DNA from 4 places in the Cellulosimicrobium sp. AB352 genome. Region 3 is predicted to be linked to each of the others. Evidence: riboswitches for the same ligand, from Rfam matches in the RefSeq annotation. Region 3 holds a riboswitch; each other region holds the start of a gene.

Region 1 (5,777 bases), on a different contig from region 3:
GTGAACTCGGGCTGGCGGTCGGCGCGGAAGTCCTCGTCGCGGTAGCAGCGCGCGATCTGGTAGTAGCGCTCCATGCCCGCGACCATGAGGAGCTGCTTGAACAGCTGGGGCGACTGCGGCAGCGCGTACCAGGAGCCGGGCGCGAGGCGCGCGGGCACGAGGAAGTCGCGCGCGCCCTCGGGCGTCGAGCGGGTGAGCGTCGGCGTCTCGATCTCGACGAACTCCTCGGCGTCGAGCACGCGGCGTGCGGCCTGGTTCGCCTTGGCGCGCAGGCGCAGGGCGTGCGCGGGGGCGGGCCGGCGCAGGTCGAGGTAGCGGTGCTTGAGGCGCGCCTCCTCGCCGATCGTCTCGGTGTCCGCGAGCGCCGTCGACACCTGGAACGGCAGGGCCTCGGAGGTGTTGAGCACGACGACGTCGGTCGCGACGACCTCGATCTCGCCCGTGGGCAGGGACGGGTTCTCGTTCCCGTCGGGGCGGCGCGAGACCTCGCCCGTGACCTGGAGGACGAACTCGTTGCGCAGCGGGTGCGCGACGGCCTCGTCGCGGATGACGACCTGGGCGATGCCGGAGGCGTCGCGCAGGTCGATGAAGGCGACGCCGCCGTGATCGCGCCGACGGTCGACCCAGCCCGTGAGGGTGACGGTCTGACCGGTGTGCTCGGCCCGCAGTGAGCCGGCCGTTCGGGTGCGCAGCACGGAGGGTTCCTTCCAGGTGGGCGGTGGGGGGTCGCGCTCCCGGAGCGGGGGCGCGTCCGCTGAAGTCTAGTGCGGGCGGGCGGGCGGCTCGACCGGATACCTCCGACCGGAGGCGGTCGACGGTCGGCTCTCGACCGGCGGGGGCGACCGGATACCGTGGCGGTGCCGCCGCGACGTCCCGTGGCGGCACCGCCGGGACCGGCGCGGCGCCTGCGGGCGCGCACGGGCCGACCGGCCGCGGCAGGGCCGTCCGGCCCGCCGCCCGCACGAAGGAGGGTGACCCGTGGCACGCACCATCGCGACGAACCGGCGCGTCGAGCGCGACGAGCTCGAGGAGTTCCTGCGCTCCCGGCACGACGGCGTCCTCGCCACCACCCGCGCCGACGGCCGTCCCCAGCTCAGCCCGGTCACGTACGGGGTCGACGACGCGGGTCGGGTCGTCGTGTCGACGTACCCGGAGCGCGCCAAGGCGGTCAACGTGCGCCGCGACCCGCGCGCGTCGCTGCTGTCCCTGGGCGAGCGGTTCTCCGACCCGTGGGTGCAGGTCGACGGCGAGGCGGAGGTGATCGACCTGCCCGAGTCGGTCGAGCCGCTCGTCGACTACTACCGCGCCGTGGGCGGCGAGCACCCGGACTGGGACGAGTACCGCGCCGCGATGGTCACCCAGGGCAAGTCGCTCGTGCGGCTGACGATCACGCGCTGGGGACCGGTGGCGACGGGCGGCTTCCCGGCGCGCCTCGCCGACGCCTGAGACAGGTCAGAACAGGACCTGCTCCACTCCCCCGCCGACGACGTCGAGCCCGCCGCCGTCCACGGGCATGCCCGCGAGCGCCCCGCCGTGGCCGTGGCGCGCGTCCTGCGGCGCCGGGTCGACGGCGAGGCTGCCGGCCGGGTAGGCGCCGTCCGTCGGCGGCCCTGGCCGGCGGTGCCGGTCGCCGGGCTCGCCGCGGCGGAACCGGCCCTCGACGCCCGCGGGGCCGCGGTGCCCCGCGACGGCGAACCCGCGCGCCTCGAGCATCGGCCGCACCCGGTCCCACAGCCAGGACCGGTACGCCGTCGAGGCGTACGTGCCGCAGCCGTACACGCGCTCGTAACCGGGGACGAGCCGCGGGTGCTCGCGCGCGAGCCAGCCCATGTACCACTCGCGAGTGCCGGGCTTGAGGTGCAGCGGCAGCACCGTGACGCCGGTCGCGCCCGCGTCCTTGACGGCGTCGAGCAGCTCGGTGAGCGCGCGGGTCGAGTCGGTGAGCCACGGCAGCACGGGGGCGACCATGACGCCGCACGGCAGACCGGCCTCCCGGACCGTGCGGACGAGGTCGAGCCGCGCGCGCGGCGAGGGCGTGCCCGGCTCGACGCTCGCCTGGAGCTCGGGGTCCAGGAGCGCGAGGGACACGCCGATCCCGACCTCGACGCGCGAGGCGGCGTCGACGAGCAGGGGCAGGTCCCGGCGCAGGAGCGTGCCTTTAGTCAGCACGGACAGCGGCGTGCCCGACCCGGCGAGCGCGTCGATGATGCCGGGCATGAGGCGGTAGCGACCCTCGGCGCGCTGGTACGGGTCGGTGTTGGTGCCGAGCGCGACGGCCTCGCGCGCCCAGGACGGGCGGGCGAGCTCGGCCCGCAGCACGTCGTCGACGTTGACCTTGACCACGACCTCCCGGTCGAAGTCCTCCCCCGCGTCGAGGTCGAGGTACTGGTGCGTGGGGCGGGCGAAGCAGTTGTGGCTCACGACCCCCGCGGCGACGAAGTCGCGCGTGCCGGTCGTGATGTCGACCAGCTCCGTCGTCTCCCCCGGCCCGTCGAGCGCTTCCAGGGAGTCGACGCGCAGCGCCTCGCCGCCGGTGACGTCCTGGCCGTCGAGGACGGGCCGCCCCTCCGCGAGCGCCGCGGCGCCCGGCCCGACGAGTACGTCGCCGAGCGCCAGGCGGGCACGGTGCCCGGCACCGCCGACGACGTGGCGCCACCCGCGCTCGGTGAGGAACCGGTGGTCGCCGCTCGCGACGAGGCGCGTGCCGTCGGCGAGGGTCACGCGGTAGGCGCGCTTGCGGGTGGTCCAGCGGTCGAGCACGCGGGTACGCACGTAGCGCCGGTACGCGCCGTGCGGGACGGTGCCGACGATCTCGTCGCCGACACGCAGCTCGCCGATCGGCCGTTGCGCGCCGTCGGCCAGCAGCACCGGGGTGGCGGGCGCGAGGCAGTAGGAGCACGCGTGGCTGCACCCGCGGTACGGGTTGACGGTCCACCGGAACGGCATGCGCGACATCGCCGGCACCTTGGACAGCGCGCTCTTGGCCGTGACCTCGTGGAACGTGATGCCCGCGAACTCGGGCGTGCGCACGCTGCGGACGAGGCCGACCCGCTCCAGCCCGGGGAGCGCGCCGTCGTCCGCGCCGAGCACCTGTCCGTCCCACCGCATCGCGCCATTCGAACAAACGTTCGAACGCGCTGTCAAGAGCGGGTCAGCCGTCGGCGGACCACGCCTTGAGCAGCGCCAGGTTCCCGAGGGGGATGTGGTGGCCGATGCGCGGGTGGTCCAGCGCGACACCGACGACCCCGGCCGCGCCGAAGGACGCGACGTAGTCGATCGCCGCCGGCACAGGTACCCCGAGCAGCGGCACGGAGCCTGTCTCGTCGTCCGCCAGACCGAGCGCCCGGGCCGCCTCGTCCGCGCGCGCGGCGCTGCTGTAGAGGCAGATCATGGGCCCCTGGTCCGCAGCGACGGCGTACGGACGGGGCTGGTCCTCGGACCCCCGCGCGATGAAGAACCACGTGCCGAGGCGCACCGTCTGCCGCCACAGCGCGATCTGCGCCGACGTGTCGCCCGCGGGCGCGCTCCGCACGGCCTCGTCGAGGCGGTCCAGCTCTGCGACCGCGGCGGAATCGTTGTCTCGGGTCATGCGCGCTGCCTCGTCCCTCGTGGTCGGAGCCCGTCCCCGGTCCGCGCGGGCTCCTCGTCGCCGTCACCTTCTCACGGCGGCCGGGCGTCCCGGTGGGTGAGACGCCGGGATTGTCCGGCGGGCGTCCAGGCCCTAGGGTCGGGCCGAACGCCCCCGGGGAGCGCATGAGCGCTGAGAGTGCAGGCCGGACACCCGTCCCCCCTGCAGACCCGTGGAACCTGATCTGGTTCGTACCAGCGAAGGGAGCAGGGCGGACGTCACCGTCCCCTGCGCGCTCGTGCCCGCGCCCCGCGCGTGCCGTCCGCGCGGGGCGCGGTGGCGCGCCGTCGTGCACCCCTCGCCCCGGGGGCCCGACGGAGGGAACCGCATGACCGAGCCCCGCACCACGCCGCCCCGGGCGACCCCGCCCACCCCCACGCCCGGCGCCACGCCCGACGGCGTGCCCGACGGCGCGCGGCCCGCCCCTGGTCTCCACGAGGCCGTCGCCGCTCCCCCGAGCCGTGCCCGTCGCCGCGGCCTCACCCTCCACGAGACGGTCCTCGTCGCCGTGCTGGGGGTCGTGTTCGGGTTCGTCTACTGGGCGTTCGTGCAGCTCTGGGCCCCGCTCCAGCTCGCCATGGGACCGCTCGCGGACCTCGCCGCCAACGTGCTCGCGGGCGCGTGGATCGTCGTCGGCCCCCTCGCGACGTACATCGTGCGCAAGCCGGGCGTCGGCATCCTCACCGAGACGCTCGCGGCGCTCGTCGAGGTGGTCTTCCTCGCGTCGCCCGCCGGCCCGCTGCTCGTCCTCGTGGGGCTCGTCCAGGGCGTTGGGGCCGAGGTCCCCTTCGCCCTCACCCGGTACCGCCGCTACGGCTGGTGGGTCTTCGTCGCGTCGGGCGTCAGCGCGGCGCTCGTCACGTACGCGTTCAACGCGGTCCGGTTCGGCTGGCTCGGGCAGGACTACGCGATGCTCCGGCTCGGCGTACAGGTCGTCTCGTGCGTCGTGCTGTGCGGGATCGCGGCGCGCCTCCTCGGCGACGCCCTCGCCCGCACCGGCGCGCTCGACGCCTTCGCGATCGGGGCCGACCGCCGTGGCTGAGGCACCGACCGCCGCACCGGACGTCACGCCGGACGCCGTGCCCGGCGACGTGCCCGGCGACGTGCCCGACGCCGTCGCCGCCGCCGGTCTGACCGTCACCGTGGGCCACGACGGCACGCGCGTGCTCGACGACCTCACGCTCACCGTCCCCGCGGGCACCGGGCTGCTCGTGCTCGGCCCCTCGGGCTGCGGGAAGTCCACGCTGCTGCGTGCGCTCGTCGGCGTCGTGCCTCACACGCTCCCGGGGTCGGTCACGGGCGACCTGCGCGTGACGGGCGTCGACCCGCGCGACACGACCCCGGCGGCGCTCGCCGCGCGCGTCGGCCTCGTCCAGCAGCGGCCGGGCGACCAGCTCTGCCTCGCCCGCGTCGACGACGAGCTGCGGTTCGCGCTCGAGAACCGGGCGGCGGACCCGCGCACGATGGACGCCCGCGCCGCCACCGCGCTCGCCGCCGTCGGTGCGGACCACCTGCACGACCGGCCGACCCACGCGCTGTCGGGGGGCGAGGCGCAGCGCGTCGCCCTCGCGGCGGCGCTCGTCGCCGACCCCGAGCTCGTGGTCCTCGACGAGCCGACGGCGTTCCTCGACCCGGCGGCGGCGCACGAGGTCGGGACGCTCGTGGGCGGGCTCGTCCGGGCGCCCGGACGGGACGCGCCCGACACCCCCGGCCGGTCGGTCGTGCTCGTCGAGCACCGCCTCGACGACGTCGGGACACTCCCGGCCGCGACGCTCGTGCTCGACGACACCGGTCGCGTCGTCGCGCACGGCCCCACGACCGCCGTCCTGCGCGCGCACGCCGCCACGCTCGCCGCGCTCGGGTGCTGGCTGCCGCTCGACATCCGGCTGGAGCGCGCCGGAGCCCCGGGCCCGCTCGGCGCACCCGCGACCGACGCCTGGCTCGTCAACCTCGGGCGCACCGCCGACCCCCGCACCGTCGACCCCCGCGCCGCGGACGCCGGCCCGGTCGCCCTGCGTGCCCGACGCCTCGCGGTGCACCGTGCCGCGGCAGGCCACCGGCGGCGCGGGCGGGACGAGACGCCGGTGGTGCGCGACGTCGACCTCGACGTGCACGCGGGTGAGGTGCTCGCGGTGGTGGGGCCGAACGG
Region 2 (5,777 bases), on a different contig from region 3:
CGCGATCCAGTACACGGCGTTCGCCGACCTCACCGCCGAGCTGCCCGAGGTCGTGCGCGGGCTCACGGGCGGCGAGGGCGTCGCGGCGGTGTACGACTCGGTCGGCAAGGACACGTTCGACGCGTCGCTCGCGTCGCTGCGCCGCCGCGGCACGCTCGTCCTCTACGGCGGCTCGTCCGGGCAGGTCCCGCCGTTCGACCCGCAGCGCCTCAACGCGGGTGGCTCGCTGTTCCTCACGCGGCCCAAGCTCGCCGACCACACGGCGACGCGTGCCGAGCTCGTCGAGCGCGCGACCGAGGTGCTCGGCGCCGTCGCGGGCGGCACGCTGCACGTGCGCGTCGGCGCGACGTTCCCGCTCGCCGACGCCGCCGACGCCCACCGCGCGCTCGAGGGACGGGCGACCACCGGCAAGGTGCTGCTCCGTCCCGCCGGGGCGGACGACGCTCCCGCCACCACGACCGGCACGACGACCGGGACCGCGTGAGCTGGGACTGGGTGCCCCCGCGCCCGGGCGAGGAGGACGGCTCCGACGGCGGCCCCTCCCCCGCGCTGCGCCGCACCGTGACCGTGCTCGCCGTGCTGCTCACCGCGGTGTTCGTCGTCTACTACGTGACCGTGGCGGTGCGCCAGCAGGCGGACGCGTGCGTCGCCGACCGACCCGCGGGCGTCGCGGTGCAGGACGTCGAGGCACGGTGGCGCTGGGTCCCGCCGGGCTACGCGTGCGAGTACGCCACCGCCGACCAGGACGTCGCCCGCGCCTGACGCGTCCGGCACCCCCACCACGACCGACGAGGACCGATGACCGACCTGCACGACCGCCCCCTGACCCTGCTCGGTGCCTACGCCCTCGCGGGCGTCCCCGACCCGGGCGGCTGGTACGCCGCCCTCGACGAGGACGGCCTCGACGGCCTCGAGCACCCCGTCGACCCGGACGACACGGACGCGCTCGCGACGACCGCGGCCGCGCTCCCGGCGCACTGGGCGCTGCTGCCGACGACGGTCGCCGCGACGGCCCGCCGCGCCACGGCCGACCGCTCCTACGGCCTCGCGTCCGACGACGAGGAGGGTCGGCGCGAGGCGGTCGACGGCGTCGCGCGCGTCCTCGCGGCCGTGACGCGGCTCGCCGAGGCGGAGGGTCGACGACGCGTCGTCGCGGTCGAGCTCCAGTCCGCGCCCGGTCCCGGCCGCGGCTCCGGCGCGGCGCTCGCGCGCAGCCTCACCGAGCTGGCCGCCGTCGCGCCCGCCGGGCTGCCGCTCGTGGTCGAGCACTGCGACGCGCCCCGCCCGTGGGGCGTCGCGGAGAAGGGCTTCCTCGCGCTCGACGACGAGATCGCCGCCGTCGCGCGCGCGGCCCGGGACACCGGCCACCCCCTGCACGTCGGGCTCAACTGGGGCCGGTCCGCCATCGAGGGGCGCAGCGCCGCGACGCCCGTCGAGCACGCGCGGGCGGCCGCCGGCGCCGGCCTCCTCGCGAGCGCGATGCTCTCGGGCGCCGCCGGCCGGCCCGGCCGGTGGGGCGCGCCGTGGGCGGACGCGCACGTGCCGCCCCACGGCCCGGACCCCGCGCTCCCCGGCCCGGACGAGTCGATGCTCGGCCCGGCCGAGGTGCGCGAGTTCCTCGCCGCGGCCGGGCCGGTCCCGCTCGTCGGCGCCAAGGTGACGACGCGGCCCGCGGACGCCCCGCCCGCGCAGCGCCTCGCCGTCGCGCGCGCGACGCTCGCCGTGCTCCGCGACGCGCTGGCCGACCTCGACACCGACCGCGGAGCCGACCACGGAGCGAGCGGCCCCACGGCCTGAGTGCGTCCCGCGGCCCGGGCTCAGCCCCGCCGCACGGGCGCCGAGCGGTGCAGGTGGTCCACGGGCCCCCGGCCCGTCCCCACCCGCAGCGCGGCGCCGGCACGCAGCGCGCCCGTGAGCCACTCCTTCGCCTCGCGCGCGGCCTCCTCCCAGCTCGCGCGCTGCGGCCGCAGCGCCGCGAGCGCCGCCGAGAGCGAGCACCCCGTGCCGTGGGTGTGGGGCGTGTCGACGCGCTCGGCGTCGAACGTCGTGACGGTGACCGCCCCCGGCGCGCGGCCCGTCGTCGGCCCGGGCGCGGGGACGACGAGCGCGTCGGGCGACGTGCGTCCGGTGAGATGACCGCCCTTGAGCAGCACGACGGCGTCGCTCGCGGTCGCGTACGACGTCGCCTGGTGCAGGGCGTCGTCCCACGTCGTCGCGGGCTCCTGCCCGCCGAGGACGGCGAGCTCGGGCAGGTTCGGCGTGACGACGTCGGCGCGCGCCGCGAGGTCGCGCACGGCCTGCTCGGCACCCGCGTCGAGCAGGCGGTGGCCGGACGTCGCGACCATCACCGGGTCCAGGACGACCCAGGGCCGCGGAGCACCCGTGGCGGCGCGCGCCGCGGCGAGGTCGTCGAGCCACTCCCCGACGGCGCGGGCGTTCGCCTCGTCCGCGACCATGCCGATCTTCACGGCATCGACGTCGACGTCGTCGGACACGGCGTCGAGCTGCGCGCGCAGGAACGCCGGCCCGGGGACGTGCACCGACCGCACGCCGTGGGTGTTCTGCGCGACGAGCGCCGTGGTGACGGCCATGCCGTAGGCGCCGTGCGCGCAGAACGCCTTGAGGTCGGCCTGGATCCCGGCGCCGCCGGTCGGGTCGGTCCCCGCGACGGAGAGCACGCGGGGGCGGGACGGTGCCGGGTCGGGCCCACGGCCCGGGTCGGGTCGGTGATCACGGTCCGCGGGGGCGGGGACCGGGTCGGAGGTGTGCCGAGGCAGGGCGAGCGTCATCGCGCGGACATCCCTTCGCTGGTACGAGCCAGATCAGGTTCGACGGGTCTCATCTCAGCCCCGGTGCGGGGCACCCCGTGTCGCGGGCCATGCTACGCGGCGACCCGTGCGCTTTTCACCCGCCCCGACGCGTGAGACGACGCGCGTGCGCGCGTCTTTCCGGGTATGACGCAGCACGTCGCCCCCGCGACCCGCCCCTTCCTGCCGGACGCGCCCGTCCCGGTCCAGGTGCCCGCCCTCTGCACGACGTTCGACCGCGACGGCCGGCGGGTCGTGCTCACGGGCGTCGTCACGCACGACGCAGGCGGGCTCGTGGCGTTCGAGTACGAGCACCCCGAGCGGGGCCTGTGGCACGTGTGGGTCGACCGGGACACGTGCGTCCCGCTGTGACCCGGTGCCCGGACGCACGGACGCCGCCCGACCGGGGGGGTCGGGCGGCGTCGGCCGTGCGGGGTGCGTGCGCTCAGCGGGCGGGGAGCTCTCCCGGCATCGGGTCGTCGGAGCCCCAGCGCGTGACGCGCAGCCGACGGCCGTCAGGACCGGGCAACGCGACGCCCGCGCGGGCGGCCTCCTGGGCGGCCGCGCGGAGCGACCCGGGCGAGTCGTGCGTCACGCGCACGAACGACCCCGAGAACGCGTCGAGCTCGCCGCGGGCGATCGCGACGACCATCTCGACCGTGCGCTCGACGGGCGTCCACTCCGTGCGGCCCTCGTGCATGACCATGGACGCCGTCATGTCGGTCTGCACGACGCCCGGCGACACCTCGAAGGTCCGCAGGCCGAGCGCGTGGCCCGAGCGGTGGAGGTTCGCCCCGAGGCGCAGGAGCGCCGTCTTGCTCGCGTTGTACGCGCTCGCTCCGTCCATGTCGTGGGAGCCCGCGCCGCTGTTGAGGTCGACGACGCGGCCGCCGCCGCGCGCGAGCATCCCGGGGACGACGGCGCGCGCGAGCAGGAACGGCCCGCGCACGTTGGTCTCCAGGACCGCCCACCACTCGTCGGGGTTCGCCTCCCAGAGCGGCACCTCGGCGTCGACCCGGCCCGCGTTGTTGACGAGCAGGTCCACGCTCCCGAGCGTGGCCTCGGCCTCGCGGACGGCCGCGGCCACCGCCGCCGCGTCGGTCACGTCCGCCGTGACGACGACGGCCCGGCCCGCGCCGTCGAGCGCGGCGATCTCGTCGGCCACCCCGGCGAGCCGGCCCGCGTCGCGTGCGAGGAGCGCGACGTCGAGACCGGACGCGGCGAGCCCGACGGCGACCGCGCGGCCGATGCCGCGCGACGCCCCGGTGACGAGCGCGGTGCGCGCGGGCGCCACGTCCGGCGTCGTGCCCTCCCCCGGTGCGCCGCTCATGCGCGCAGCTCCGCCCCGACGCGCTCCCGCGCGGCGGCCACGGCGCCCTCCCGGACCCGCGCGACGTCGTCGGCGGTGAGGGTGCGGTCCGCGGCGCGCAGCCGCAGCGAGAACGCGAGCGACTTGCGCTCGGCGCCCACCTGCTCGCCCGTGAAGACGTCGAACAGCGCGACCTCCTCGGCGAGCTCGCCGGCGCCCTCGACGACCGCGGCCCGCAGCGCCTCGGCCGGCACGTCGGCGGCGACGACGAACGCGAGGTCCTCCTTCGCCGCCGGGAACCCGGAGACCGGGGTCGCCTGGACGGGCTCGTCGGACGCGCCCGCGACGAGCGCCGACAGGTCGAGCTCGAACGCCACGGAGCGGGCGGGCAGGCCGACGTTCTCGAGCACCTTGGGGTGCAGCTCGCCCGCGTGCCCGACGACCGTCCCGTCGGCGAGCTCGAGGCGCGCGCAGCGGCCCGGGTGGAACGGGGCCCGCGCGGTGTCCGCGACGACGCGCACGGCGTCGTCCCCCCGCAGGCCGGCTCGGTCCGCGACCAGGCGCGCCGCGTCGAGCGCGTCCGTCCAGTCCGCGGGACGTCCGGGGCCCCACCAGCCCGCCCGCTCGCGACGACCGACCAGGACGCCCGCGACGTGGCGCGGCTGCGCCGGGAGCGCGGCCTCGATCGCGGCGAGGTCGTCGTCGGAGGGACGCACCCCGCCGGGCAGCGACGGCGCGGCCGGGGCGCCAGGGCGCGGGTGCGTCACGAGGCCGACCTCGAACACGGCGACGTCCCCGAGCCCGCGGCCCACGTTGCGGCGCGTCGTCTCCAGGAGCGTGCTCAGCACGTCCGTGCGCATCAGGGGGCGGTCGTCGGCCAGCGGGTTGAGCAGGCGCAGCGCCCGGCGGCGCTCGTCGTCCGCGGGGATCCGCAGCGCGTCGAGCTCGCCCTCGCCGACGAACGGGTAGCTCAGCGTCTCGACGAACCCGTGCTCGGCGAGCGCGCGGGCGGCCGACCGGCGCACGCGCTGCTCGCGCGTGAGCCCGCGGCCGCCGGGCGCCGAGGGGAGCACCGACGGGATCTCGTCGTACCCGACGAGGCGCGCGACCTCCTCGACCAGCTCGGCCGGCTCGGTGAGGTCGGGGCGCCACGACGGCGGGGTCACGACGACGACGCCCGTCGCGGCGGCGTCGTCCGCATCGACGGTGCACCCGATCGCCCCGAGCGTCCCGACGACCTGCTCGAGCGTGTACGGCACGCCGACGAGGCGCTCGGCCTCGCCGACGGGCAGGTGGATCGGGGCGGGCGCGGTCACGCGGTCGAGGTCGCTGACGGCCGGGTCGGCGGTCCCGCCGCCCAGCTCGACGAGCAGGTCGACGACGCGCTGCGCCGCGACCGCGGGCAGCAGCGGGTCCACGCCGCGCTCGAACCGCTTCGCGGCCTCGCTCGACAGCTTGTGGCGACGCGACGTGCGCGCGACCGTCACGGGGTCGAAGTGGGCGGCCTCGATGAGCACCGCCGTCGTCTCCGGCCCGACCTCCGACGAGGCACCGCCCATGACGCCGGCGAGACCCAGGACGCGCGCGCCGCGCGCACCGTCGGGGCTGTCGGTGATGAGCAGGTCCTCCGGGTCGAGCGCGCGGTCCACGTCGTCGAGCGT
Region 3 (5,777 bases):
ACCCCGACCGACGCGCCCGTCGTCGCCCCCGCCGACGCGGCGGCCCCCAGCACGGAGGCGGCGCGCACCGCGATCCGCAAGGCGCGCGGCGCGCTCGCGCGTTACCGGGTCCTCGCGATCATCACGGGCGTGATGCTGCTCATCCTGTGCGTCGAGATGATCGTCAGGTACGGCGTGGGCCAGTTCGTCGACGTCGACGGGATCATGCGGTACGTGTCCTGGATCCCCTTCGCGCACGGCTGGATCTACGTCGTGTACCTCGTCACGGTGCTCGACCTGTGGACCAAGATGCGCTGGGGCTGGGGTCGCCTCGCGACGATGGTGTTCGCCGGCGTCGTCCCGGTCATGTCGTTCATCCTCGAGAAGAAGGTGCACGCCGAGGCCGACGCGAAGCTCGTCGCGCTGGAGGAGCAGTACGCGGCATGACGACGCCGCTCGCGCCCCTCGTCGCGCCCGGTCCCGAGCTCTCGACGCCGGAGCTCGAGCGCTACGCGCGCCACCTCGCGCTGCCGGGCGTCGGCACCGAGGGCCAGCGGCGGCTCGCGGCCGCGCGCGTGCTCGTCGTCGGCGCGGGCGGCCTCGGCAGCCCCGCGCTGCTCTACCTCGCCGCCGCGGGCGTCGGCACGATCGGCATCGTCGACGACGACGCCGTCGACACGTCCAACCTCCAGCGCCAGGTCATCCACGGCGGGTCGGACGTCGGGCGCCGCAAGGTCGACTCCGCGCGCGAGAGCATCGCGGACCTCAACCCGCACGTCCACGTCGTCGAGCACGCGCTGCGGCTCGACGCGGACAACGCGCTCGAGGTGCTGCGCGGCTACGACGTCGTGCTCGACGGCGCCGACAACTTCCCGACCCGCTACCTCGTCTCCGACGCGGCCGAGGTCCTCGGCCTGCCCGTCGTCTGGGGCTCGATCTACCGCTTCCAGGGACAGGTCAGCGTCTTCTGGGCCGCGCCCCGGTTCGCCGTGCCCGACGACGCCGCGCACCCGGGCGCCGCGGGTCCCGACCCCGCGGGGCCGGGAGAGCGAGGTCCGCGCGGGGTCACCTACCGCGACGTGTTCCCCGTCCCGCCGCCCCCGGGCGCGGCACCCGACTGCGCCACCGGCGGTGTGTTCGGCGCGATGTGCGGCACCGTCGGCTCCGTCATGGCGACCGAGGCGATCAAGCTCGTCACCGGCGCCGGCACGACGCTGCTGGGCCGCCTCGCCGTCTACGACGCCCTCGACCTCTCGTGGCGCCAGCTCACCGTGCGCGCCGACCCGACGCGCGAGCCCGTCACCGCGCTCCTGCCGGGCGACGACGCCTACGCCGCGTTCTGCGGGCTCCGGCCCGCGGCGCAGGCCGTGGCGACGCCCGGTGCCGGGGCGGGGCCGACCGGGGCAGCGGGGCCCGCGCCGCGCGACGTGTCCGCCCCTGACGCGGCCGCCCTGCTGCGGGCCGACGACGCCGCACCCTTCCTGCTCGACGTCCGCGAGGACTGGGAGGCGCAGGTGCGCCCGCTCCCCGGGTCGACGCTCGTCCCGAGCGGCGCGTTCCTCGGCGGCGCGCAGGACCCCGGTGCCGCCGCGGCGCTCGCGGACCTGCCCGCCGACCGCCCGGTGCTCGTGGTGTGCGCGGTCGGCGGCCGGTCGGCCCGCGTCGCCGACGCCGCCCGCGCCGCGGGCTTCGACGCACGCTCCGTCGTCGGCGGCGTCCCCGCCCTCCTCGCCGCCCTGGAAACTCTCGCCCCCTAGCGTCCCCCTGCACGTCGACCAGGTGGTCGTGGTGCGTCCTGGTCGGCGGACGAGCCGGGATGGCCTGCTCGGCCCGCCGGGACGGCCTGGTGGACGGGGTCAGAGAGCCAGGTCGAGGCGGCCCTGCGGGGACGAGCTCGCCAGGGCGCCCTCGCGGCGGGGGATGCGCCCGGCGCCCGCGGCGAGCCGGCCCGACTCGACGGCGAGGCGCATCGCGCGGGCCATGCGGACCGGGTCGGCGGCGCGCGTGACGGCCGTCGCGAGGAGCACGCCGTCGCAGCCGAGCTCCATGGCGAGCGCGGCGTCGGACGCCGTGCCGATCCCCGCGTCGAGGATCACGGGCACCCGTGCCGCGGCGGCGATCGCCTCGATGTTGCGCGGGTTGAGGATGCCGAGCCCCGTGCCGATGGGCGCCCCGAGGGGCATGACGGCGGCGCAGCCGACGTCCTCCAGCCGTCGGGCGAGGATCGGGTCGTCGTTCGTGTAGGGCAGCACGACGAACCCGTCGCGCACGAGCTGGTCGGCCGCCTCGACGAGGCCGACCGGGTCGGGCAGGAGGGTCACGTCGTCGGCGATCACCTCGAGCTTGACCCACTCGGTGCCGCACGCCTCGCGCGCGAGGTGCGCGGTGAGGACGGCCTCCCGCACCGAGAAGCACCCGGCGGTGTTGGGCAGCGCGCGGATGCCGAGGCGCGCGAGCAGCGCCCAGATCCCGGCGTCGGGGCTCGCGTCCCCGCCGGCGCGGACGGCGACGCGTCGCATCGCGACGGTCGTCAGGGCGGTGCCCGACGCGACGAGCGCGTCCTCGAGCGTGAGCAGGTTCGCGGCCCCGCCGGTGCCCATGACGAGGCGCGACCCGATCGGGGTGCCGGCGACGACGAGCGGGTCGTCGGCGCCGGCCGGGCCGCTCGCGGTGGCGGGGGAGACGTCGGTCGTGGTCATGGGTCCTCCTCAGCCGCCCTGGACGGCGGTGACGATCTCGATGCGGTCCCCGGGCGCGACGACGGTCGTCGCCCAGGCGCCGCGCGGCACGACGGCGTCCCCGACGGCCACCGCGACGCCCTGCGGCGTGCCGTCGGCGACGTAGGCGGGGACGAGCGCGGCGACGAGCCGCTCCAGGTCGACGTCGCCGTCGAGCGGGTAGGGCTCGCCGTTGACGAGCGCGGTGGGTGCGGGTGCGGTCACGGGTCTCACCTCGGTGTGGTGGCGGTGCGGGCGAAGCGGTCGGTGCGGGCGGTGGCGAGGGCGGTCGCGACGTCGTCGCCGGCCTCGGTCCCGCCCAGGCCGGAGAGCCCGCCGAGCCCGGCGACGACGGCGTCGGCCGTGAGCGGGGCGAGCAGGATGCCGTTGCGGCCGTGGCCCGTCGCGAGGTGCAGCCCCGGGACGTCCGTCGGCCCGACGAGCGGGAGGTTGTCCGGGGTCGAGGGGCGCCCCCGCGGCGTCACCTCGACCAGCGCGGCCTCGTCGATCCCCGGCAGGAGGGCGCGCGCGTCCCGCAGGAGCGCGAAGACCCCGCCGGCGCTGGCGCGGCGGTCGTCCGGGTTCTCGTCGGTGGTGGCCCCGACGACGACCTCCCGGTGCCCGGCGCGCGGCCCCGCCGGCTCGGGGTCGCGCGGCACGACGTACACCGGCCGCCCCTGCACGAGCCCGCGCACGACGTGCTCCAGCGCGAGGTCCGGGCCGGCGTCGAGCCGCAGCGTCTGGCCCTTCACCGGCCGCGTGGGCACGACGACGCCCGGCACGTCCGCGAGCAGGGCGCCCGACTGCCAGCCCGCCGCGACGACGACCGCACCCGCGCGGTGGAGCCGGCTTGCGTCGTCGTGCACGCCGACCACGCGCCCGGCATCGAGCGCGAGCCGGGTCGCGGACGCGCGGACGACTCGGGTCCCGGCGGCCGAGCCCGCACCCGCGGCGTCGCGTCCGCCGAGCGCCGCGAGCAGCGCGGCGTGCGTCGCGCGCGGGTCGACGGCGTGGTCCGCGGGGGCCCACGCCGCCCCGGCGACGCGCGGGCCCAGGTACGGCTCGCGGCGGCGCGCGTCCGCGACGGTGAGCTCGTGCGACGCGAGACCGTGCGCGGCGTGCAGGGCGAGGACGCGGCGGAGCAGCGCGAGGTCGTCCGCGTCGTAGGCGAGGGTGAGCGTCCCGGCGGTCCGCAGCCCGACGTCCGCCCCCGTCGCAGCGCGCAGGTCCGCGGCGAACGCCGGCCACGCCGCGGCGGCCGCGAGGTGGAGCCGCAGGGCGGCCTCCTCCCCGAAGTCGGCCTCGGTCACCGGTGCGAGCATCCCCGCGGCGGCGTGGGTCGCGCCCGCGCCCGGCGCCGGGTCGAGCACCGTGACGGTCATGCCCGCGCGCGCGGCGCGCCACGCGACGGCGAGACCCACGATCCCGCCCCCCACGACGACGACGTCGCGCGCGCCGTCGGGCACGACGGAGCCACCCGCGGACGGGTGGACGGACAGGCTCATGTGCGCTCCCTTCGCTGGCATGACCCAGATCAGGTTCGACGGTCGGCGGCGACGCCCTCTCAGCCCCGTGCGGGGCTCCCGTGCTGTCGGCCACAGTACCTCCTGCCGAGGAGCCGCCGAGGCTAGGCTCCCGCGGGTGAGCTCCGAGACCTCCACCACCCCGGCCACTCCCGCCCCGTCGGCGGACGCCGCACGCGCCCGGCTCGCCGACGCGCGGCTCTACCTCTGCACGGACGCGCGCGAGGAGCGCGGCGACCTCGAGGACTTCCTGCGGGCGGCGCTCGCGGGCGGGGTGGACGTCGTGCAGCTCCGCGACAAGACGCTCGACGTCGCGCGCGAGCTCGAGCTCCAGGAGCTCGTCGCGCGCGTAGCGACGGAGCACGGCGCGCTGTGGGCCGTGAACGACCGGGCGGACGTGGCGTCGGTCACGGGCGCGCCGGTCGTGCACATGGGCCAGGGCGACCTGCCGGTCCCGGCCGTGCGGGCGCTGCTCGGCGCGGGGCCCGCGCTCGGCCGGTCCACGCACTCGGCCGCGCAGGCGGCCGCGGCAGAGGCCGACCCGGCGGTGGACTACTTCTGCGTGGGTCCGCTGTGGGCGACCCCGACGAAGCCGGGGCGGGCCGCCGTCGGCCTGGACCTGCTGCGCGACGTCGCGGCGACCCGGCCCGCGACGCCCTGGTTCGCGATCGGCGGGATCGACGCGGACCGGCTCGACGCGGTCCTCGACGCGGGCGCGACCCGGATCGTGGTGGTGCGCGCGATCACGGCGGCGAGCAACCCGGAGGCGGCCGCCCGCGCCCTGCGCGAGCGCGTCGCGGCGCGCGCCGAGGTGCGCACCGGCGCCTGAGACGCGGGACGAGCCCCGCCGCACGGCGACTATCCTGGACGGGTGACGTCACCCGCCACCGCTCCCGACACCCCCACCACCGCCGAGGTGGCCTCGACCCCGCGGCCCGTGCTCGTCGTCGACTTCGGCGCCCAGTACGCGCAGCTCATCGCGCGCCGCGTGCGCGAGGCCAAGGTCTACTCCGAGATCGTGCCGCACACCTTCACGGTCGAGCAGATGCTCGCCAAGGACCCGGCCGCGATCATCCTCTCGGGCGGTCCCTCGTCCGTGTACGCGACGGGTGCCCCGTTCGTCGACCCGGCGCTGTTCGAGGCCGGCGTGCCCGTCATGGGCATCTGCTACGGCTTCCAGGCCATGGCGAAGGCGCTCGGCGGCGAGGTCGCCCAGACGGGTCTGCGCGAGTACGGCGGCACCGAGGTCGAGGTGTGCGCCGCGGGCGTGCTGCTCGACGGCACACCGCAGAACCAGACCACATGGATGAGCCACGGCGACGCCGTGCACCGCGCGCCCGAGGGCTTCGAGGTCCTCGCGACGTCGTCGGGCTCGCCGGTCGCCGCGTTCGAGGACCGCGAGCGTCGCCTCTACGGCGTGCAGTGGCACCCGGAGGTCAAGCACTCCGCCCATGGCCAGACCGTGCTGGAGCACTTCCTGTACGACGGCGCGGGCCTCGCACCGGACTGGACGCCCGGCAACGTCATCGCGGACCAGGTCGCTGCGATCCGCGCCCAG
Region 4 (5,777 bases), on a different contig from region 3:
CGTGCTCCAGGGCAAGGTCGTCGCGATCGACCACACCGACCGCCGTGTGACGATCCACCCGGAGGAGGGCGACGACTACTCGGTCACGTACGACCACCTGATCGTCGGCCTCGGCTCGGTGTCGCGCACGCTGCCCATCCCGGGCCTGGCGGAGAACGCGATCGGCTTCAAGAACGTGGAGGAGGCCATCGCGGTCCGCAACCACGTGCTCAACCGCATGGACGTCGCGTCGTCCACGTGGGACGAGAAGCTGCGTCGCCGCATGCTCACGTTCACGTTCGTCGGCGGCGGGTTCGCGGGCATCGAGGCGCTCGCCGAGATCGAGGACATGGCCCGCTACGCGACGCGCAACTACGCGACGATCGAGGAGAAGGACCTCCGCTTCGTCATGATCGAGGGCGCGGGCCGCATCCTGCCCGAGCTCAGCGAGCCCATGGCGCAGTACGCGCTCGACGAGCTGAAGAAGCGGGGCATCGAGTTCCACCTCAGCACGTTCCTGTCGTCGTGCGTGGACGGCCACGTCGTCACGTCGACCGGGGTCGAGTTCGACTCCGACACGATCGTCTGGACCGCGGGCGTCAAGGCGAACCCGGTCCTCAAGGAGTCGTCCGACCTCCCGGTCGACAAGCTGGGCCGCATCACCGTGCTGCCGACGCTCCAGGTCGCGGACGCCGACGGCAACGTCGTGCCGAACGCGTGGGCCGCGGGCGACTGCGCCGCCGTCCCGGACGTGCTGAACCCGGGCAAGTTCTGCCCGCCGAACGCGCAGCACGCCATCCGCGAGGCCACGCGCCTCGCCGACAACCTCGCGCTCGAGCTGCACGGCGAGCCGCCGGTCGAGTACCGCCACAAGAGCGTCGGTACGGTCGCGTCGCTGGGCCTGTACAAGGGCGTCGCGGAGCTGTTCGGCGTGTTCAAGCTCCGCGGGACGCTCGCGTGGCTCATGCACCGCAGCTACCACGTCATGGCGATGCCGACGGGGAACCGCAAGATCCGCATCTTCATCGGCTGGATCGGCCAGTTCCTCATGGGCCGCGAGCTCGTGTCGCTCGGCTCGCTGCACGACCCGCGCGCGGAGTTCCGCGCCGCGTCCGTCCCGCCCAAGAAGGACGGCGACCCGGTCAAGCAGACCGCGCAGGGCTCGGCGGCCGCGGCGGAGTCCGGTGCGGGCACCGTCGACGCCGACGACCGGACGCCGGCGGCGAAGGCCTCCTGAGGTCGCGGCCGGGCCCCGGCCCGGCCGTCGTGCCCGACGCCGAGGGGCGAGCCGCGCGTGCGGCTCGCCCCTCGTCGCGTCCGGGTCCCGAGCGGGCGCCCGTCGTGCCGACGGGCCCGGGGAGCCCCGCGCGCGCGGTAGATTCGGCCCGCGCCCCCATGGCCCAACTGGCAGAGGCGGCCGGCTTAAACCCGGCGTGTTCCGGGTTCGAGTCCCGGTGGGGGCACCATGCCGACGGGCGGTCGGCTCCGAGGCGCCAGGGCTCCCCGGGCTAGGACAGCCCCGTCGGGCCCTCCGGCTCGGCCGGGGGAGCGGCCTCCTGGCCGAGGATCACGACGGTGCCGTCCGGGTCCTGCACGCGCGCGACGCGCTCGCCCCACGGCTGGTCCGCGGGCGGCTCCAGGACGGGCACGCCCGCGGCCGCGAGGTGCTCGACGGCGCGGTCGCAGTCGTCGACGTACACCCACAGCACGACGCGGGTGTCCGCCGGAGGCGGGTCGCCCTGCCCGAGCCCGAGCGGTGACCCGCCCACGCGCAGGCTCACGTAGACGGGCGGGCCGTCGTCGGGGAACGCGTACTCGACCGTCCCGCGCAGCAGGTCGCGGTAGAAGCCGAGGGACCGGTCGAGGTCGGCCACGGTGAGGACGGGGAAGAGGCTGCGGAACACGGTCGCTCCTCGGTGCGCTCGGCGGGTCCTCCCATCGTGCGCCTCGTGCTCCGGGCGCGCGCTCCGTGCCCGGGCCGCCGTGCCTCAGCGCGCGAGCAGCTCCTCGGTCGTGGTGCCCGGGACGGACAGCGTCACGCGCGTGCCCCACGGGTCGTGCACGACGACGGAGCGGCCGTCGTCCGCGTGCTCCAGCCCGCGGGCGCGGAGGCGCGCGACGAGCGCGTCGAGGTCCTCGCGGCCCGGCACCGTGACGGCGACGTCGCCGAGACCGAGGCTCGCGGCGCGGGGCCCGGCGCCCGCGCTGTTCCACACGTTCATCGCGACGTGGTGGTGGTACCCGCCCGCGGACGCGAAGAGCGCCCCGCTGTACCCGGTGAGCGTCGCCTCGAAGCCGACGGCGTCGACGTAGAAGGCGTGGGCGGTCGCGACGTCGCCCACCTGCAGGTGCACGTGACCGACGCGGCCCGCGAGCGAGGGGCCGGCGTCGAACGTCTCCTGGTCGAGGTGCGTGCGCAGGTAGGCGTTCGGGTCGAGGAACGTCGTCGTCATGAGGATCTGACCGTGCTCGCGCACCCACGTCTCGCGGGGGCGGTCGGTGTAGAGCTCGACGCCGTTGCCCTCGGGGTCGGTGAAGTAGAACGCCTCGCTGACGAGGTGGTCGCTCGACCCGACGAAGGTGCCGCGGCGGTCCTGCGCGGCGCGGTAGACGGTCGCGGCGAGGCTCGGGCCGTCGTCGAACAGGAAGGCCGTGTGGAACAGGCCGGCCTGGCGCGGGTCGACGGGCGGCAGCCCGGGCGTGTGCACGAGGCGCAGCATGGGTGTGCGGCCGCGGCCCAGCACACGATGCACCTCCGCGCCGCGCGACCGCTCCTCGAGCGGGGCGAGGGCGAACGCGCCCGTGTAGTACGAGGTCATGAGCTCGAGGTCGCCCACGCGCAGCGTGACGGCGTCCATGCTCGTGGACGGGGACAGGAGGCGGTCGGTCGGCGTGCCCGGCGTGCTCGTGGTCATGTCTGCTCCAACTTGTTGTCGCTACAACTATATTCCCACACCGTGGCGAGGGCTCCCGCACCGGCGCCGTCCTTGCTAGGGTCGGCGCGAACCACGCGGGGCGTCCTGCCCGGGCCACGGCCCGGGCCGAGGGACTGAGACGAGCGGTACGGCCGCCCGGACCCGTCGAACCTGATCTCGCTAGCACGAGCGGAGGAACGTGGGCATGACGACGCCTGCTGCCATCACCCTGAACCCTGTCCTCGCGGACGACCCGACCGCGCTCGTCCGGCAGGAGGAGACCGGCTTCACCGCCGACCTCGCCCGCCGGTACGCGGACCTCTTCGAGACGTTCTACGACCACCCCTTCCTGGCCGGGCTGCGCGACGGCTCCGTCGAGCCCGCCGCGGTCCGCCACTACGTGGGCCAGGACCACCAGTACCTCACGGCCTACCTGCGCTGTTACGGCCTCGGCATGGCCCTCGCGCCCGACCGGTCCTGGGCGGCCTACTTCCACGACAAGGCCGGCTTCCTCCTCGACGACGAGTCGCACGCGCACCACGCGATGTGCGACTTCCTCGGCGTGACGTACGAGGAGGCGCAGACGCACCGCCTCGCGCCGAGCGCGCAGGCCTACGTCGACCACATGACGGCGGCCGGCCGCGACTCGCTCGGCGTGCTGCTCGCCGCGCTGCTGCCGTGCCCGTGGACCTACATCTGGTCCGCGCGGCGCTTCTGGCTCGGCGAGCGCGAGACGACGCCCGGCGCCCTCGGCGACGACCACCCGCTCGCGGGCTGGTGGCAGTTCTACGCGGCCGAGCGCACCGAGGACGTCCTCACGGACCTGCGCGCACGCCTCGACGCGCTCGCTGCGGACGCGGGCGAGGCGGAGCGCGCGCGCATGGAGCGCGCGTTCGAGCTGAGCTGCCGCCACGAGATCCGCTTCTGGCAGATGGCCTGGTCGCTCGAGCGCTGGTGACCCGTCCGGCCGGGCGCGCGGCCGGCGTCGCGTCGTGCGCCCGGCCTTACGCCAGCAGCAGATACCCACCCGGGCGCCTCGGCACCCGGGTGGGCCGCGGGTAGCGTGAACGCATGGACGCGACGAGCGCGGTGCCGGGCACGCTGCCGGACGTGGTGCCGGACGGGGTGACGCCGAGCCCCCGCTCCCGGGCGGGCGGACGGGCGGAGCCCCTCCTGCGCCACGTCATCGGGGGGATCCTGCGGCGGGCGCGGCTCGCTCAAGGGCGCACGCTCGTCGACGTCGCGGCCGCCGCGCGCGTCTCCACCGCCTACCTGTCCGAGGTGGAGCGCGGGCGCAAGGAGGCGTCGTCCGAGGTCCTCGCCGCCGTGTGCGGCGCCCTCGGCCTGCGGCTCGTCGACCTCGTCGCCCGCACGGGCGAGGAGCTCCGGCCGCTCGCGCCCGTCCGCGTGCTGTCCTCCGCGCGAGAGCGCGGTGCCCTCTCCGCGCCACGGCAGGTCGCCCCGGTGGGCGAGCCCGTGCGGGACCTCCCCGTCGCCGAGACGCTCCGACGTCCGACGGCGCGCGCCGGCGACGTCCTGCTCCTCGCGGCCTGAGCGGCGGTCCCGTCGCACCGCGTGTCGTGCGGGGGCCGGGCGCCGTGCGCGCCGCTACCGTCGGTCCATGACGGAGCCGCAGACCGCGCACGGCACGGCAGCCCAGGACGTCCCGGCCCTCCAGGACCTCGTCGACGACGCCGCGTTCCTCTCCCACGAGCACCAGCTCCACCTGACGGACCTCCACGGCGACGACGCCTGGGCCGCCGACCTGACCACCGGGGTCTTCACCTTCACCGCGCCCGACGGCGGGACCGCGACGTGCCACCTCCAGTTCCTCGGCACGGCCGCGCCCGGGCCGGGCACGTGGATGTGGGCGTGGCAGAACGTCAACGGCTTCCCCGATGCCGTGCTCACCGCCGCCGAGAGCACGCGCGGGACCGGGCTGCGCGAGGCCGCCGAGCCGGAGCTCCCGCTCGCCGACGACCTCGCCCACCGGCTCGCGCTCGCGGCCAAGGCCGTGACGGGCTCGTTCCCCCACTACAGCGCCCCCGTCGGCGGCGGCACGCGGGCGTGGTTCCTCCTGGACGACGCCGACCTCGCCCTGCCCGCCCCGAGCGTGCCGCGCGTCGTGCGCACGCTGAGCGAAGGGCTGCTGTCCGTCACGGTCGTCGACCACCGGCGCGCCGTCGCGTCCTACGCGAGCGCACGTGGCCTGCCGGCCGTCGAGGACGGGACCGGCGCCGTCGTGCTGGACGTGCCCGACGGCACCGTGACCGTGCGGTTCGACGAGCGCGGACGGATCGCGGGCATCTCCGCGTCGTCCCGACGGATCGCCGCGCCCGAGGCCGCCGCGCCCCTGGGCGCCGAGCCCCTGGCCACCGAGCCGGAGGCCGCAGCGGCGGAGCCCGAGGCCGCGGCGGCGGAGCCCGCGGCGGCGGAGCCCGCGGTGCCGGAGCCCGCCGCGGCAGACCCTGCGGCCTCCACGCCGACGGCGCCCGCGCTCACCGTCCCGGAGCCGCCGGCGGGCGAGCCGGCCGTGCCGGAGCCTGCGCCCGCGGAGCACGAGCCCGCCGCGCCCGAGCCGACGCCCGCCGAGGCGGCACCCGAGCCGCGCCGCCGGTCGTGGTTCCGACGACGCGGCTGACGACGCCCGGGTCACCCCCGCGGTCGGGCGTCACGCCGCCGCGGCGAGCTTGCGCGAGGTGACGACGGCGTCCGCGACGCCGTACTCCACGGCCCGGCGCGCGGTGAGCACCAGGTCGCGGTCGGTGTCGGCGCGCAGGCGCTCGACGGTCTGGCCCGTGTGCCGCGCCAGCACCTCCTCCGTCTCGGACCGGATCCGGAGGATCTCCTCTGCCTGGATCGACAGGTCCGAGATCGTGCCCT

The links. A riboswitch is a leader RNA that binds a small molecule or an ion and turns the genes downstream of it on or off. The one in region 3 is predicted to bind thiamine pyrophosphate.
Region 1: another riboswitch for thiamine pyrophosphate. It lies ahead of ACPCUX_RS09630 (ECF transporter S component); the one in region 3 lies ahead of thiO (glycine oxidase ThiO).
Region 2: another riboswitch for thiamine pyrophosphate. It lies ahead of thiD (bifunctional hydroxymethylpyrimidine kinase/phosphomethylpyrimidine kinase); the one in region 3 lies ahead of thiO (glycine oxidase ThiO).
Region 4: another riboswitch for thiamine pyrophosphate. It lies ahead of ACPCUX_RS17855 (TenA family protein); the one in region 3 lies ahead of thiO (glycine oxidase ThiO).

What each region holds. Positions count from the first base shown of each region.
Region 1 is NZ_JBMVFX010000011.1:7,302-13,078, reverse strand. It holds gene aspS (aspartate--tRNA ligase) at 1-695, opposite strand, end outside; gene ACPCUX_RS09645 (PPOX class F420-dependent oxidoreductase) at 979-1,446, shown strand; gene ACPCUX_RS09640 (Rv2578c family radical SAM protein) at 1,453-3,108, opposite strand; gene ACPCUX_RS09635 (hypothetical protein) at 3,152-3,589, opposite strand; TPP riboswitch at 3,734-3,853, shown strand; gene ACPCUX_RS09630 (ECF transporter S component) at 3,957-4,670, shown strand; gene ACPCUX_RS09625 (ABC transporter ATP-binding protein) at 4,663-5,777, shown strand, end outside.
Region 2 is NZ_JBMVFX010000036.1:15,837-21,613, forward strand. It holds gene ACPCUX_RS18385 (quinone oxidoreductase family protein) at 1-484, shown strand, start outside; gene ACPCUX_RS18390 (hypothetical protein) at 481-762, shown strand; gene ACPCUX_RS18395 (DUF4862 family protein) at 799-1,797, shown strand; gene thiD (bifunctional hydroxymethylpyrimidine kinase/phosphomethylpyrimidine kinase) at 1,818-2,678, opposite strand; TPP riboswitch at 2,783-2,877, opposite strand; gene ACPCUX_RS18405 (hypothetical protein) at 2,955-3,179, shown strand; gene ACPCUX_RS18410 (SDR family oxidoreductase) at 3,253-4,137, opposite strand; gene pheT (phenylalanine--tRNA ligase subunit beta) at 4,134-5,777, opposite strand, start outside.
Region 3 is NZ_JBMVFX010000002.1:156,209-161,985, reverse strand. It holds gene ACPCUX_RS02230 (DUF3817 domain-containing protein) at 1-426, shown strand, start outside; gene ACPCUX_RS02225 (ThiF family adenylyltransferase) at 423-1,736, shown strand; gene ACPCUX_RS02220 (thiazole synthase) at 1,836-2,678, opposite strand; gene thiS (sulfur carrier protein ThiS) at 2,688-2,921, opposite strand; gene thiO (glycine oxidase ThiO) at 2,927-4,201, opposite strand; TPP riboswitch at 4,191-4,293, opposite strand; gene thiE (thiamine phosphate synthase) at 4,338-5,048, shown strand; gene guaA (glutamine-hydrolyzing GMP synthase) at 5,091-5,777, shown strand, end outside.
Region 4 is NZ_JBMVFX010000032.1:34,364-40,140, forward strand. It holds gene ACPCUX_RS17835 (NAD(P)/FAD-dependent oxidoreductase) at 1-1,216, shown strand, start outside; tRNA gene ACPCUX_RS17840 (tRNA-Leu) at 1,369-1,445, shown strand; gene ACPCUX_RS17845 (VOC family protein) at 1,488-1,883, opposite strand; gene ACPCUX_RS17850 (VOC family protein) at 1,968-2,894, opposite strand; TPP riboswitch at 2,981-3,109, shown strand; gene ACPCUX_RS17855 (TenA family protein) at 3,100-3,852, shown strand; gene ACPCUX_RS17860 (helix-turn-helix domain-containing protein) at 3,966-4,448, shown strand; gene ACPCUX_RS17865 (DUF6882 domain-containing protein) at 4,516-5,535, shown strand; gene ACPCUX_RS17870 (ATP-dependent Clp protease proteolytic subunit) at 5,566-5,777, opposite strand, start outside.